Regions from separate parts of the Desulfosporosinus sp. SYSU MS00001 genome, predicted to be linked through region 2. Evidence: riboswitches for the same ligand, from Rfam matches in the RefSeq annotation. Region 2 holds a riboswitch; the other holds the start of a gene.
The links. A riboswitch is a leader RNA that binds a small molecule or an ion and turns the genes downstream of it on or off. The one in region 2 is predicted to bind thiamine pyrophosphate.
Positions count from the first base shown of each region.

Region 1: linked by a shared signal. The riboswitch ahead of ACPUYX_RS14595 (solute carrier family 23 protein) and the one ahead of ACPUYX_RS06785 (thiamine-binding protein) in region 2 are both predicted to bind thiamine pyrophosphate.

Region 1 is NZ_JBNFTW010000008.1:17,974-25,629, reverse strand. It holds gene ACPUYX_RS14605 (ATP-binding protein) at 1-780, shown strand, start outside; gene ACPUYX_RS14600 (1,4-dihydroxy-2-naphthoate polyprenyltransferase) at 757-1,719, opposite strand; TPP riboswitch at 1,916-2,027, shown strand; gene ACPUYX_RS14595 (solute carrier family 23 protein) at 2,149-3,486, shown strand; gene ACPUYX_RS14590 (CoF synthetase) at 3,487-4,617, shown strand; gene ACPUYX_RS14585 (acyl-CoA reductase) at 4,636-6,078, shown strand; gene ACPUYX_RS14580 (SDR family oxidoreductase) at 6,094-6,855, shown strand; gene thiS (sulfur carrier protein ThiS) at 6,987-7,178, shown strand; gene ACPUYX_RS14570 (thiazole synthase) at 7,289-7,656, shown strand, end outside.
Region 2 is NZ_JBNFTW010000003.1:63,638-71,293, forward strand. It holds gene ACPUYX_RS06770 (DMT family transporter) at 1-318, shown strand, start outside; gene ACPUYX_RS06775 (hypothetical protein) at 379-2,253, opposite strand; gene ACPUYX_RS06780 (IMP dehydrogenase) at 2,522-4,018, opposite strand; TPP riboswitch at 4,238-4,347, shown strand; gene ACPUYX_RS06785 (thiamine-binding protein) at 4,502-4,795, shown strand; gene ACPUYX_RS06790 (ABC transporter permease) at 4,800-5,582, shown strand; gene ACPUYX_RS06795 (ABC transporter substrate-binding protein) at 5,649-6,731, shown strand; gene ACPUYX_RS06800 (ABC transporter ATP-binding protein) at 6,735-7,496, shown strand.

The DNA.
Region 1 (7,656 bases), on a different contig from region 2:
CCGTTTATGGATGTGAATGGAACAAGGCTTGTCATTAAAACCCTTTATGATATAACGGAGCGAAAAAAAGCTGAGCAGGAATTGACACGCTTACATCTAGAAATGGTCAATCTGGAACGTTTTAATTTAGTAGGCCAAATGGCAGCTGGAATAACCCATGAAATCAGGAATCCAATTACAACGGTACGGGGATTCCTCCAGCTGCTTGGCTCCAAACCAGAGTTTCAATTACAAGGAGATACCTTTATGCTCATGATCAATGAGCTTGATCGTGCAAACAAAATTATTTCGGATTTTCTCTCCCTTTCACGTCATTCTCCAAAAGAACAAGATCACCTAAATATCAATGAGATTTTAAGACACTTGTATCCTTTACTTGAAGCAGATTCTCTTTCTCAGGATAAACAAATAAAGTTTCTGCCCGGAGAAACGCCTAAGATCTTACTAAATCCGGATGAGATTTCGCAGCTAGTGCTTAATTTGTGTCGTAATGGTTTAGAGGCGATGCAAGCGGGGGGAACATTGTGTATGTCTACCTATGTCGAGAATAGTCAGGTGGTATTATGTATCGAGGATGAAGGGGGCGGCATTCCAATAGAATACTTAAATGATATTGGAACACCGTTTTTTACAACGAAAGAGAATGGAACAGGGTTAGGGTTAAGTACTTGTTACGATATTGCTAATCGTCATAACGCGACAATTAACTTCAAGAGTAATCCTAGAGGAACAGTGTTTTTTGTATGTTTCCCAATATTAGTGCCCAAAATGGCTAGTTAATATAGCCGAAATTTGCGTAATGTATAATCCTATACATAACAAAAGTCCAAACATTGTATTGGTTTGAGCTGTATCGCGAACTGCAGGCATCATTTGAGAGGGCTGATTTTTGCCGATAAACCCTTTTTTTGCTTGTATGGCTTTGGGAATGCTTAATAAGACAATCAGAAGCAAGGGGGTGACCGACCCTCTAATAACTAATCCTATGATCCAAAGATAAGCTGCAGCGAACATAGCTCCGAGTACGAAAACGGCATGTTCATGTCCAATTAAAATAGCTATTGTCTTTCGGCCCGAAGCCTTATCCCCATCAAGATCGCGTATATTGTTGGCCATATTAATAGCACCGACTAAAATACCGGTAGGTATGGAAACGAGGATACTTTTCTCGTTGATATATCCTGTTTGGACGAAGAATGATATAAGAATAAAAAAAGTTCCCATTAGTAAGCCGGCAAAAATTTCGCCTAGGGGAGTATAGGCTATGGGCAACGGCCCGCCGGTATATAAATAGCCAATCAGCATTCCAACAAGCCCGATTAAGGCTAACCACCAACTGCTGTGAGCACAAATGTAAATGCCAAATAATATGGAAACACCGTAGCATCCCAAGGCGAGCCGCAGCACAGTTTTGGGCCGGAATCCTTCCCGGACAATTGCTCCGCCAATGCCAATAGAATCTATCGTATCCAGGCCGCGTTTAAAATCATAATATTCGTTAAACAAGTTTGTAGCTATTTGGATGAGCAGACAGCTCATGAGCATGGTCCCAAAAACGAGTTTATGCCAAGCGGTATAACCTAGGGATAAGGATGTACCGATAAATACGGGAATAAAGGATGCAGTTAAAGTGTGAGGTCGAGTTATTTTCCATAAAACTTTTAGTTTCCCTGGCTTTTCGGGGGTTGAATAGGGCATAGTATCAGGCATAGTATTCATGATCTTTTCCTTTCATATGAAACATCTGAGATTAAGTTATGAAATAATCTTAGCTTAGCAAGTGATCTTTGCGCAATATAATTATAGCACTGGAATTTAGCTGTGAGAGTATTTAACGGCTAATCATGTTAATTTTGTCTTCTGTATAATCTTGAACATTACGCTAAAAAGTGATATCTTCATTACAGAATTAATACAATTTCAAAGAGGGAGCTTAAGGAAGTAAGCTGAGAGGGCAGTTGATACCACTGCCGACCTTTGAACCTGATCTGGGTAATGCCAGCGGAGGGAAGTGATGATTGAATGATTAATGGTATGTAAACCGCTCATTTCCTAATGGGCGGTTTTTTATTTTCCCATAGAAATTTATCTGGCCGATAGTTGTCCAAGAAAAGAATTTTGATCTTAGTAAATGGAGGAGAGTTTCCGGTGGAAAATCATGAATCTGAGGATAAACGATCTATACCTGTTTTGACGATTGGTGTTGAGGAAAGATTACCTCCCTTGCGTAACGTCTTATATGGGCTGCAGCATGTTTTTGTCTCTAATGTTTGGCTTGACCCCATCTTTGTTGCCGCTATGATCGGTCTTCCAGTTGCTCTAGCCGCTAATATGGTAAATGCAATTTTTATTGCCGCCGGGCTGGTGACGCTCACTCAGGCCACTAGGCTTGCCCGTTTGCCGATTGTCCAAGGTCCATCGGCGGCTTTTGATACTCTGATGATTAATGCGGGTAAGGCCAACAGTCTTCCAGCTGCCGGGGGAAGTATTATGTTAAGTGCGGCCATTGTTTTTCTGCTGGCTGTCACTGGGGTACTTGAGCGTCTGCGCTCCTTATTTACTAAAGCCGTTACCGGGTCAGTGATCATTGCCGTGGGAATCGCCCTCTCGGGATTTACTCTCTATGAATTTTTAGGAGGTTCGCAAGGAATGTCTACCTTCCTTGCCCCGCAGATTCTGGCAATTTCAATTCCGACGGCTCTTGTTGTCATAATTCTGTCGCTTTTTGGCAAAGGGTACTTTCGGACCTACGCTTTTTTGATTGCCCTTGTAATTGGGGATATCATCGCAGCCGCCTTAGGGCAAATTCATTTTTCGGCCATGGCAGAGAAGGCCTGGTTCGGATTTCCAAGATTACTTCCTTATGGTGCTTTAACACTTAATGGGACGGCCTTTGTCACCTTCTTCATTGGTTATATCGTAGCAGTAATTGAAGCACTGGGAGTCTATCATGCGGCCTCGGAAATGGCCGACATCAGCTTAGACGCCCAACGCATCCGCAATGGTTTTGCCGGAGAGGCTGCAGGGTCTATGATTTCTACTCTCATAGGCGGTTTTCCGACCACAGCGTATGCCCAGAATGTCGGGCTCCTTCGTCTGACGGGTGTGGGCTCGCGCTTTACGGTTATGACAGCCGGGGCCATTTTTCTGGTACTTGGCTTTATACCGAAAGCAGGGGCGTTACTGGCCGTAACTCCCGATGCAGTTGTGGGTGGGATCTTTTTGCCGGCTGCTGTTTCGTTAATTTATACCGGCCTTTCCACCCTTAATACCATGGAGAAAACAGAGGCCAATTATATGATAGCGGGATTTTCAATACTGCTTTCTGTATCCTTACCTGGTGCAGTAAAAGGAATGACCGGTCATCTGGGAGATTTTTTATCCAATGGAATTATGATCGGGGCTTCAACGGCCATCATCTTACAAATTATCTTAGTTATGATTCCTGGTTGGCTGAGGAAAAGAGGACGAAAGGAGAACTTATGAATGAAAGGTTGGTCAGAAGAATTAGTAAAGGAAATTTTAGGGTTTATTCATGCTTACTCAGATTGCCACAGCCTCGAGGCTGAACTTGATCCTGAATTTAATGATCTTGCCTTGAACATCTTTAAATTTCAATATGAAGGGAATCCCCACTATAAACGTTACTGTCAGCGTCGTCACAAATCTCCGTTAACCGTTAAACGGTGGGAAGATATCCCCCCGATACCCTTTCAGATGTTCAAAGAAACAGTTCTAGCCTGCGAGCCTATTGAGGAGGCAGAAGCAGTTTTTATGACCAGCGGCAGTACCAACAAAGAAAAGCGCGGACGTCATTATCATCCGACTCTTGAAGTTTGGGATGCATCCATGGTGCCTCCCTTTAAACACTATGTCCTCCCTGATCGGGACCAAATGACGATTTATGTTCTGTCGCCGGCAGAAGATGTCAATGAAAATTCCTCGCTATCCAGGTATTTATCCCTGGCCGTCAAGCATTATGGAACTCGGGACAGTGCTTTTTTCTTCAGTAAAGAGGCTGGGTTTGATATGGCAGGCTTAGTATCCGCTTTACGTAAAAGTGAAGCTAAAGGTGAACCAGTGCTTCTGATGGGTGCTACTTTTGCCTATGTACACTTTTTGGATTATTGCCGGGCGGAGGGATTAGCCTTTAATCTTCCGAATAACAGCAGGATTTTTGACACAGGGGGATTAAAGGGGCAAGCCAGGGAGGTTACAACAGAGGAATTATACAGTTGGTTTAAGGACTATTTTAGTATTGAACGAGAACTTTGCATCAATATGTATGGAATGACGGAGTTGAGCTCTCAACTTTATGATCGTACGATTGCGACAAAGGTTAAGGGTGGACGGGTATGTTTAGAAAAAATAGGACCTGCCTGGACACGGCTTCAAGTGTTGAATCCTGATACGTTGAATCCTGTTCCTTTTGGAGAAACAGGATTGCTTGCACATTACGATTTAGCCAACTGGAATTCTGCTGTTGCTGTCTTGACCGAAGACCTAGGGTATCAAACCGAGAATGGTTTTGTCTTATTGGGACGAACTAAAGGTTCCGAAGCACGTGGGTGCTCCATTGCGATTGATGAAATGCTGGCGGAGCAAACTAGTCGTTAACTAAGAGGTGTTAGTAAATTGGGGCAACACATTTTGGCTTGCTTTGTTCCTAAAGGGATTTGCATTGAAAGCTATGAGGAACATACCTTCGGCGAATACATCCTGGAATTTCCGAATCTGTCCAGCGCTCAGGTTATGGAGCTCAGCACTCGCCTGCGTTTGAACCGCGGCAAGTATTTAGCAAATTTAAAAACTGAGCGTATTGTTGAGATTATTGATAAAACTATTCACTTATGGTTAAATCCTCAATACCCATTGCGCAAACTAGCTGAAACCTTGCTTCCCATGATTACCGGTTATGATGCAGAGATAGTTCGTCTCGAACTTAAACGGTTTCTGAGGGGATTTCGCAAAAAGGATTTATATCGATTTCTTGATGAGGAGTTTGATAACCCAGGGATGTTAGACAATTTCCGTCCCCGTAAATCTGGGGGCTTTACTCGAGCCTATGGACCGGAACTTATCCTCCATTTTTTCTCCGGCAATGTGCCGGGATTACCCATTTGGAGTATGATCATGGGTTTGCTTCTTAAATCTGCCGGGATCGGGAAAACGTCCTCCGCCGAACCTTTAATGGCGGTTTTGTTTGCTCAATCCTTAGCCGAAGTTGACGAAAACTTGGCTGAATGTTTGGCCGTGCTTCCCTGGAAAGGTGGCAGTGCTCAATTTGAAGACGTTCTCCTTGAGAGGGCAGATGCGGTCGTGATCTATGGCTCAAGTAAAACGGTAGAAAAAATAAAGTACAAAGTACGACAGCCGATTCCCGTTCTTGGATACGGTCATAAGATTAGTTTCGCCGCCATCGGTCGGGAAGCTCTGACAGCCGACCGCTATCAGGATACCGTACATCGTCTGGCTAATGATGTTTCGGTCTATGACCAGCAGAGTTGTCTATCCCCGCAGTTGGTTTTCGTGGAGAGAGGCGGTGTAATCAGTCCACAGCAATTTGCTCAGTTTCTTGCTTCTGAACTTGACCGTTACGAGAAACGCCGTCCGCGGGCCAAGCTAGTTGATGCTGAAATCCATTCCATTCGTTCTCTGCGCAATCGCTATGAAGCGGTGGCAATCAGCAATCCCGACATTGATGTTTATGCAAGCAGGGCAGGAACAGAGTGGACGGTTATCTATCATGGGCGGCCGGGGTTTGAAGGCTCCCCTCTCAATCGAACGATCCACGTTTTTGCCTGTCAATGCCTTGAAGAGGCTTTTGGTCACTTGCGGCCCTATCGTTCTTATTTGCAGAGTGCAGGAATAGCAGTCGCTCCGGAGAGGCTTGAGGTCCTTGCGCATTGCTTAGCTCAGGAAGGAGTAAGCCGGATTACAGCAATAGGTCAGATGACCTTGGGAGTATCGGGATGGCATCATGATGCACGTTTTAATTTAGCAGATCTGGTTCGCTTTGTAGATATTGAGCGGAGCGCTGAACAACTTGCTGAATTATACGACCCAGACGTCGAGTAAAGAGGAGGACCTATTTTGAAGGATAAGGTGATCTTAGTGACAGGCGCCAGTCGTGGAATTGGCGGAGCAATAGCCAAACACTTTGCTTCACTTCAGGCAATCGTCATTGTAAATTTTTTGAGAAACACCCAATTGGCGGAGGAAGTTGTTGGGGATATTCAATCACTTGGGGGGCAGGGTTTTGCACTTCAAGGGGATGTTACTCAAGAAGAAGCGGTCAGAAGGATGGTTGAAGAAATCGTTGATAGTTTTGGAACAGTTGATGTGCTGGTGAACAATGCTTTATGTCATTACACGTTTAACCCTAAACTGCGCAAAACAGCCTGGGAATTAGAATGGCAGGATTATCAGACTCAGATTGATGGCAGCCTGAAAGGGACATTTAATACTTGCAAAGCAGTTATGCCCCTGATGAAGCGTCAAAACTTCGGCCGCGTGATCAATATGGTGACCAATTTGATCAATTTTCCTATAGTCCCGTATCATGACTACACCACTGGCAAAGCTGCTGTCTTAGGATATAGCCATAGTCTGGCCAAAGAATTAGGGCCTTTTAACATCACAGTGAACTGTGTCGCACCTGGTCTCACTTATCCCACAGATTCCAGCCGGGATACACAGGAGGATGTCCGCGAATCAATCATCCGCCTTACGCCCCTTGGCAGGCTGGCCAGGCCAGAGGATATTGCCGGAACAGTTGCTTTCCTTGCTTCAGAGGAAGCATCCTTTATTACCGGGCAGACACTTTATGTCGATGGCGGGCTGACCATGAAATAACACTATGCTTTATGGACAGGGTCAAGCAAAAAATTGGTAATTTGTCGTAACCGATTGTTCAACAGAGGAACTATTTAGAGGCAGCTTAACCTAATTTATTGGCCTCAAAAGGAGGATAGCCTGTGAACATAATGATTAATGGTGAAAAGGCAGAATTAAGGGACACTATTAGTCTGCAACGATGGGTAGAAGGACAAAACATTCCCCATAATACTGTGATAATTGAATATAACGGGGAGATTATTCCTGAAGAACATTGGGTGAGTGTTGAATTGAAACAGGGAGATCAATTAGAGATTTTGAAATTTGTTGGCGGAGGCTGATTTGTCCCGATCGAGTTAAAACGTCTAAAGGAAAGCCAATAGCGAAGTTAAAAGATAAGTTAAACAAAAGTTAAAAGAAAGGGTTAGAAGAGAAAGGAGATTGACAGACTATGCAGCAAGTAAATTGTGAACCGCTTAATGATCCCTTCGAGATCGGAGGCCAAAAACTCAGAAGCCGTTTGTTTACAGGTACAGGTAAATTTTCATCCCATGAGTTAGTTCCGCAAATCATTGAAGCTTCCGGGACACAAGTTGTTACCATGGCTTTGCGCCGTTTAGACTGGAAAAACCCTCAAGAAAATATTCTTAATTACATACCTAAGGGTATTACATTGCTGCCTAATACCTCCGGAGCTCGTACGGCGGAGGAGGCAATTCGAATAGCCCGGTTGGCGAAAGCTGCCGGATGTGGAAATTGGATTAAGATCGAGGTTATTCAGGATCAACGGTATCTTTTGCCCGACAATCCGGAAACCCT
Region 2 (7,656 bases):
TCAAGCTTGGTGCTCCTGCCCTATATTATTTTGGGTGATACAGTAGATTTCTCTGGGTTAACCTCACACTCAATAGTTTTCATCCTTATTCTGGGTATTCTTCATACAGGAATTGCTTATTTCTTATATTTCACGGCGATCAAAGAATTAAAAGGACAGACTATCGCCGCATTAAGCTATATTGACCCAATCACGGCAGTGATCATCTCGGCTGTCTTTCTGGGAGAAAAAATGAGTCCTATGCAAATCATTGGTGGTGTTTTGATCCTAGGTTCTACCTTTTTAAGTGAGAGGTTGGATATCAGGTCGCAAAGCTAAAGCAAAAGGGGCCCTTTGTCGAAGGGCCCCTTTTGCTAACCCCTAATTTCCTCAATCAAGTTAAGGATTTACTCCAATACCATGTGGTGAACTCCCAACTGGAATAGTGCTAACAACAGTGTTGGTATTCCCACTAATAACTGAGACATTGTTACTACCAGCATTTGAAACGTAAATCCCATTCGTTAAAGGGTCTGTCCTGACATCCAATGGCGAAGTACCCACGGGGATGGTGGTTAAGACTGTATTTGTGTTACCGTTAATAACCGAGACGTTGTTGCTTCCGAGGTTCGCCACATATATCGTGTCTGTTAAATTGTTTACCGCGACACCCAATGGAGAAGTACCTACCGGAATGGTCGCAAAGACAGTGTTGGAAAATCCATCAATGACCGAAACAGTATTATCACTGTCATTTGCCACGTAAATTCGGTTTGTTGTCGGATTCACACTGATACCGAAGGGGCTAGTACCTACTGGAATTGTAACCATAACGGTATTGGTCATTCCATCAATCACCGAAACGGTATTATCCCCGGAATTAGAAACGTAAATTCGGTTTGTTGTCGAATTTGCGTCCACGAAAGTCGGACCTGTACCTACTGAGACGGTAACTATGACAGTATTGGCAGTTCCATCAATGACCGAAACAGTATTATCAGTATTGTTAGTCACGTAAATCTCGTTTGTTGAGAGAACTACAGCAACGCCCAATGGGTTAGCGCCTACTGGAACGGTAGCTATAACGGTGTTGGTACTTCCATCAATAGCCGAAACATCACTATCACCAATATTAGCAACGTAAATTCGGTTTGTTGTCGGGTTCACCCCAATACCGTATGGATTAATACCTACCGGAATAGTGGTCATAACCGTGTTGGTATTTCCATCAATGACCGAGGCAGTATTATCGTTGTAATTGGAAACATAAATTCGGTTTACGGAAACCGGAGTCGTTGCTCCGGTAGCTCCTGTTGCACCAGTTTCACCCGTTGCTCCTATGGCCCCGGTGGCTCCGGTAGCCCCGGTAGCCCCGGTAGCTCCTGTTGCACCAGTTTCACCCGTTGCTCCTATGGCCCCGGTGGCTCCGGTAGCCCCGGTAGCTCCTGTTGCACCAGTTTCACCCGTTGCTCCTATGGCCCCGGTAGCCCCGGTAGCCCCGGTAGCCCCGGTAGCCCCGGTAGCCCCGGTAGCCCCGGTAGCCCCGGTAGCCCCGGTAGCCCCGGTAGCCCCGGTAGCCCCGGTAGCTCCGGTAGCTCCTGTTGCACCAGTTTCGCCCGTTGCTCCTATGGCCCCGGTAGCTCCGGTAGCTCCGGTAGCTCCTGTTGCACCAGTTTCACCCGTTGCTCCTATGGCCCCGGTAGCTCCGGTAGCTCCGGTAGCTCCGGTAGCTCCGGTAGCTCCTGTTGCACCAGTTTCACCCGTTGCTCCTATGGCCCCGGTGGCCCCGGTAGCTCCTGTTGCCCCGGTGGCCCCGGTAGCTCCTGTTGCACCGGTTTCACCCGTTGCTCCTATGGCCCCGGTGGCTCCTGTTGCTCCTGTTGCTCCAGTTGCTCCAGTTGCCCCTGTGGTTCCTGTTATTTCAACAGAACCTATTGGATTAAGTTCAGCTGGTAGCACGCGATGGGCTGCAACCAAATCCCCAGCAGCATCTTTTCCCCAAGCAGAGATTTCTATAGCATCAGAGCTAGTTATAAATTGAAATTCAAATTCATCAAACGGCGCAGTATAATCTCTAGTTGCAACCCCCGCCGGTGCCAAAGCAAACAACTCCTGCACATACAGTGTTTTCATAGTTCCTATCACGAAAAAACCTAATATTTCAATGTTAGCAGAAATTGTATCATCATTGGTTATTTTTACAGTGAAAGTTGAGGTGGGTCTTCCACCGGAGACCGGTGTGTTTTCAATCAATCCGGTAGTTAATGAAGCCATAGCTTCGTCTCCTTACCTTTAATTTATTGATAATAATAAAATAAGTTCCTTATCACTATCAGATCCAATAGCTTAAATTCAAAGCATATCCATTTTACAATCCTTGTTCTATTGTATTGTACGAGTTCAATTTTCGTTAATACTTAAGCCGATAATTTTCTATATATTAACACTTTACAATAATTGATGGGCCGTAAAAAAACAAAGCAAAAGACCGAGTCACCCCAGTCTTTTGCTTTGTAGTATTTTTTATAAGTTGCCTAAAATCTTAATAATTATTCTCTTTTAGGATTACATCGTGGGCGCCGCCTTCAATAATACTTGTAGAAGAAACTAACGACATACGGGCTGTTCGCTGTAATTCCTCAATGCTGATTGCTCCGCAGCTGCACATTGTTGATTTGATTTTGCTTAAAGTTCCCTCTAAATTATCTTGTAATCTGCCCGCATAAGGGACATAACTGTCAACGCCCTCTTCGAAATGGAGTTTATCCCCTTCCCCTAAGTCATACCTTTCCCAATTGCGGGCTCGATTAGAGCCTTCACCCCAATATTCTTTGACATAATTGTTGCCGAGTTTGACCTTCTTTGTGGGGCTTTCGTCAAAACGGGCAAAATATCTTCCCATCATGACAAAGTCTGCGCCCATGGCTAAGGCCAGGACAATATGATAATCGTGAACAATTCCGCCGTCAGAACATATGGGGACATATATCCCTGTTTCTTTATAATAGTCATCACGTGCTTTAGCGACTTCAATAACCGCAGTGGCCTGGCCTCTCCCGATGCCTTTTTGTTCTCGGGTAATGCAAATAGAGCCTCCACCGATTCCAATTTTAACGAAGTCAGCTCCGGAGTTTACTAAATACATAAATCCCTCACGGTCAACGACATTGCCGCCGCCAACCTTGACGCTTCCCTGATATTTATTCTTAATATAGGAAATGGTTCTCCCCTGCCACTCGGTAAACCCGTCGGAGGAATCAACACACAGAATATCGGCGCCGGCTTTCACTAATTCGGGGACCCTTGCTTCATAATCTCTCGTATTAATTCCGGCCCCAACGACAAAGCGTTTTTCCGAGTCCAATAATTCATAAGGATTTTCCTTATGATCGTCGTAATCTTTCCGGAATACAAAATAGAGGAGGTTTTGATTTTTATCAATAATGGGCAAGTTGTTCAGTTTGTGCTCCCATATAATATCATTGGCCTCACTGAGACTAATTCCCTCTTGGCCTACGATTAGCTTCGATAATGGGGTCATAAACTCGGAAACTTTTTTATCCAGAACGTCCCGGCTAATCCGATAGTCCCTAGTTGTCACGAGTCCCATTAATCTTGTTGAGGAAGTGCCGTCTTCAGTAATGGCTATGGTCGAATGTCCGGTCTTCTTCTTAAGCTGTATAACATCTTTCAGCGTATGTTCAGGCGTAAGGTTGGCATCACTAACCACAAAACCGGCTTTAAATCGTTTGACTTTCTTAATCATTTCGACTTGTTCCTCTATGGACTGTGAACAATAAATAAAGGAAAGTCCCCCGCATCTTGCTAAAGCAATGGCTAAACTATCGTTAGATACCGATTGCATGATTGCAGATACAAAGGGTATATTTAGCTCCAGAGGGGATTTCTCGCCGCGCTTAAATTTAACCAAAGGTGTTTTGAGATTAACATTACTGGGAATACAGTCTGTCCTTGTCAAATTTGGAACGAGCAAATATTCGCTAAACGTTCTTGACGCATCTTCATAGTAATAAGCCAATTTAAACACTCCCTGTTTTAAAGGTTTCAAACGAAGAATTTTTACTAGTCTATATGAAGAGTTAGGTATTGTCAATCCTAAAACCCTTGAAGACATGATCTATTTTACCATATCAAGATGTGAGGATGGTTGAGCAAATGTTAAAAGTGTTTGAAGCAGGTTTTAATAAACATGCTTGTGCAATCCCCCCATGTGTGCTAATCTAAAGGGAAGGCATAAACTGAATATAACGGGAGCTTAAGAAATTAGGCTGAGAGGGTGGTTAGAGTTACTGCCGACCGAACCTGATCTGGATAATGCCAGCGGAGGAAACGTGTTGAGATAAAGTAAACCGCGCATGTCATGTGCGGTTTTCGTAATTTCTCCAGAAAACGGGCAGAATTTTCGGATGGGAAGTATCTAGTTGATATGCCGAAGGAAATCTGTATCGATAAGGTTTCCGTCTGATTGCTAAATGATACTAATTATAAGGAGTGGTCTGGAGTGGCTAAAATTATGATGGCATTTCAGGTGTTGCCAAAAGTTGAAGACGATCGGCTTTTTGAAGTTGTCGATGAAGCAATCGCTGTTGTGGCAGCCAGTGGTGTAACCTATGAGGTTGGACCGATGGAAACAACCATGGAAGGGGAACCCGATGAACTGTGGGCTATTGTACGAAAGGCACAGGATGCCTGTATAAAAGCTGGTGCCTCTAGGGTTATGACGTATATTAAGATGGACTATAATCCTGGTAAAACGACCATCGAAGAAAAGATCAAAAAATACCGGGAGAAGTAAGGAAATGCCATTGAAATCAGGACGGTTCCAGAGAAAATGGCATGATAGTATTCCGACAATCGTATTTTTGTTGATCTGTTTGGCCCTTTGGCAAATCATTGTCTACTATTTTAAATTGCCTCTCTGGCTGATTCCTTCTCCTATAGCAGTTATGAAAGCCTTTTGGAACACTAGAGAGTTGCTTTGGACACATACGTTGACGACACTTTTTGAAACAACTACAGGGTTCGTTTTGGCAATAGCTTTGGGTTTAGTGGCAGGGGTGGCAATGGTACTTTCGCCTCTAATTAAGCGTTTGTTTTACCCCTTGTTAATTGTGTCCCAAACGGTGCCTCTTATTGCGGTTGCCCCACTTTTGATTCTCTGGTTGGGATATGGCCTGCTGCCTAAAATTGTCACTGTTGTCTTAGTATGTTTTTTCCCAATCGCTGTGAGTTTAATAGAAGGATTAGAAGTCAGTGATGATGACCTGCTTAATCTGCTTAAGAGTATGGGAGCAACACGTTGGCAAATCTTGTATATGATTCGCTGGCCCAATGCTTTACCGTCATTTTTCGCAGGATTGAAGATAGCTGCAACCTATAGTGTTATGGGAGCAGTGATTGGGGAGTGGCTTGGAGCTAGTTCCGGTTTAGGAGTATATTTAACACGTTCGTCGCATTCATTTCGAACGGATCAGGTATTTGCCGCAATTGTTGCTATTACAGTATTAAGCCTATTTTATTTTGTCTTAATCGCGGTAATTCGGCACCTTGCTTTACCTTGGTTACATACTAAGGAAGATTAAAATCGTCAAGTAGAACCTTGTAATATTCCCGGGTTTTAAAGAAGTCGCGGAAAAGGAGTAGGAATTATGATTAAACCATTGTTTAAATCAGAAATTGTGGGAGGACGAAAGAAAATAAAGCAGGTTAAAAAAGTATTAAGTGTAACGCTGGCGGCAAGTTTATGTGCTCTCCTTTTGTTAACCGGATGCAGCACAAGCACGCAGAAAGCAACAGAATCTGCGCAGACAAAGCCGGCAGCTCAGCCAGACAAAGTGACAATTATGTTGGACTGGACACCAAATACAAATCATACGGGCCTCTATGTGGCTAAAGACAAAGGGTATTTTAGCAAGGAGGGCCTGGATGTCCAAATCGTTCCTCCTTCGAGCCAAGGAACGGTGGAACAGTTAGTGGCGACCGGCAAAGCCGATTTCGGAATAAGCGCCCAGGAACAAGTCACCGACGCCCGCGTCCAAGGGCTGCCCTTAGTTTCTATAGCCACAATCTTGCAGCATAACACATCGGGTTTTGCTTCACTGAAGAGTAAGAATATCCAAACTGCGAAGGATTTTGAAGGCAAGACTTACGGCGGTTGGGGTCTGCCGTCGGAGACAGAAACCATTAAAGCCTTGATGGAAAAGGAACATGCAGATTTTAATAAAGTCAAAATGATAAACATTGGAGATGCTGATCCCATTGCCAGTATGTCAAAAGGTTCTATCGATCTGACCTGGATTTTTTATGGTTGGGAAGGGATTCAGGCTGAATTGGCCGGAACACCTCTCAATATGATATGGCTGAAAGATATCAATCCGGCACTTGACGATTATACGCCTGTTTTAGTTACAAGTGAAAAAATGATTCAGGGAAAACCCGATGTTGTTCGCCGCTTCACTCAAGCCGTTAGTGAAGGATACCAATATGCTATTAAAAACCCGGATGATGCGGCTAACATTCTGATTAAGAACGCACCGGAAGAAGATAAGCAGCTTATCAAGAAGAGTCAAGCCTGGATTAGTCAGCAGTATCAGGCTGATGCTTCACAATGGGGTGTCCAGAAATCCTCTGTTTGGCACAATTATGCCCAATGGATGTTTGATCACAAACTACTGGATAAAATGATCGACACAGATAAGGCGTTTACTAATAGCTTCCTGCCCAAGGCTTAGATTATGCTAGTACTTAAAGACGTATCGTTGTCTTATCAGGACGGCGGAAGATCTGTTCTGGATGTTTTGCAAAATATTAACCTTGAGGTAGAAACGGGAAAATTCGTGTCTCTGATTGGTCCTTCCGGTTGTGGAAAGAGTTCGATTTGTAATTTGATCGCCGGAGTGGGGATGCCTGCCCAAGGTGATATTCTCTTAGAGGGTCGCTCCATTAAGGGTATCCCGGGTCAAGTGGGATATATGCCCCAAAAAGATTTACTATTGCCCTGGCGTACGTTGTTGAACAATGTCGCCTTAGGCAGCGACATACGGCGTGAGGATAAACGTAAATCCAGAGAGACAGCACGTCACTGGCTCGATCGTTTTGGCTTGGGTAAGTTTGCGGATCATTACCCGCATCAATTATCCGGTGGAATGCGGCAAAGGGGAGCACTTCTAAGAACCTTCTTATTTGGACAGAACACTCTGATCCTCGACGAACCCTTTGGAGCACTGGACGCCTTGACCCGGCGGGAAATGCAGGAATGGCTTCTTAATGTGTGGAGTCAAAGCCGTCCGACGGTTGTCTTTATTACCCATGATATTGAAGAAGCAATTCTTTTGTCCGATGAAGTTGTTGTTTTAAGTCATAGCCCTGCTCGAATTTTAGATAAGATTCAAGTTCCCTTCTCCAGGCCTCGTGAGCAGGACCTTCTCCTTTCCGGTGAAGCCATTAATATTAAAAAACACTTGTTGGATTTGTTGAATGGAAAAAGGAATGTATAGAATTTATTAATCAGAGAATCCTATTTGTGAAACGTTAAAGGGGGTAAATTGGCTATGGCTAAAAAAACGAACAACAAGTCACGGAAGCCAGATAACACTGAGAAGATTCCCCTTCCCTTTGATTCTGATAAAATTGGAAAAGATGTTGCCAAAGACCGGG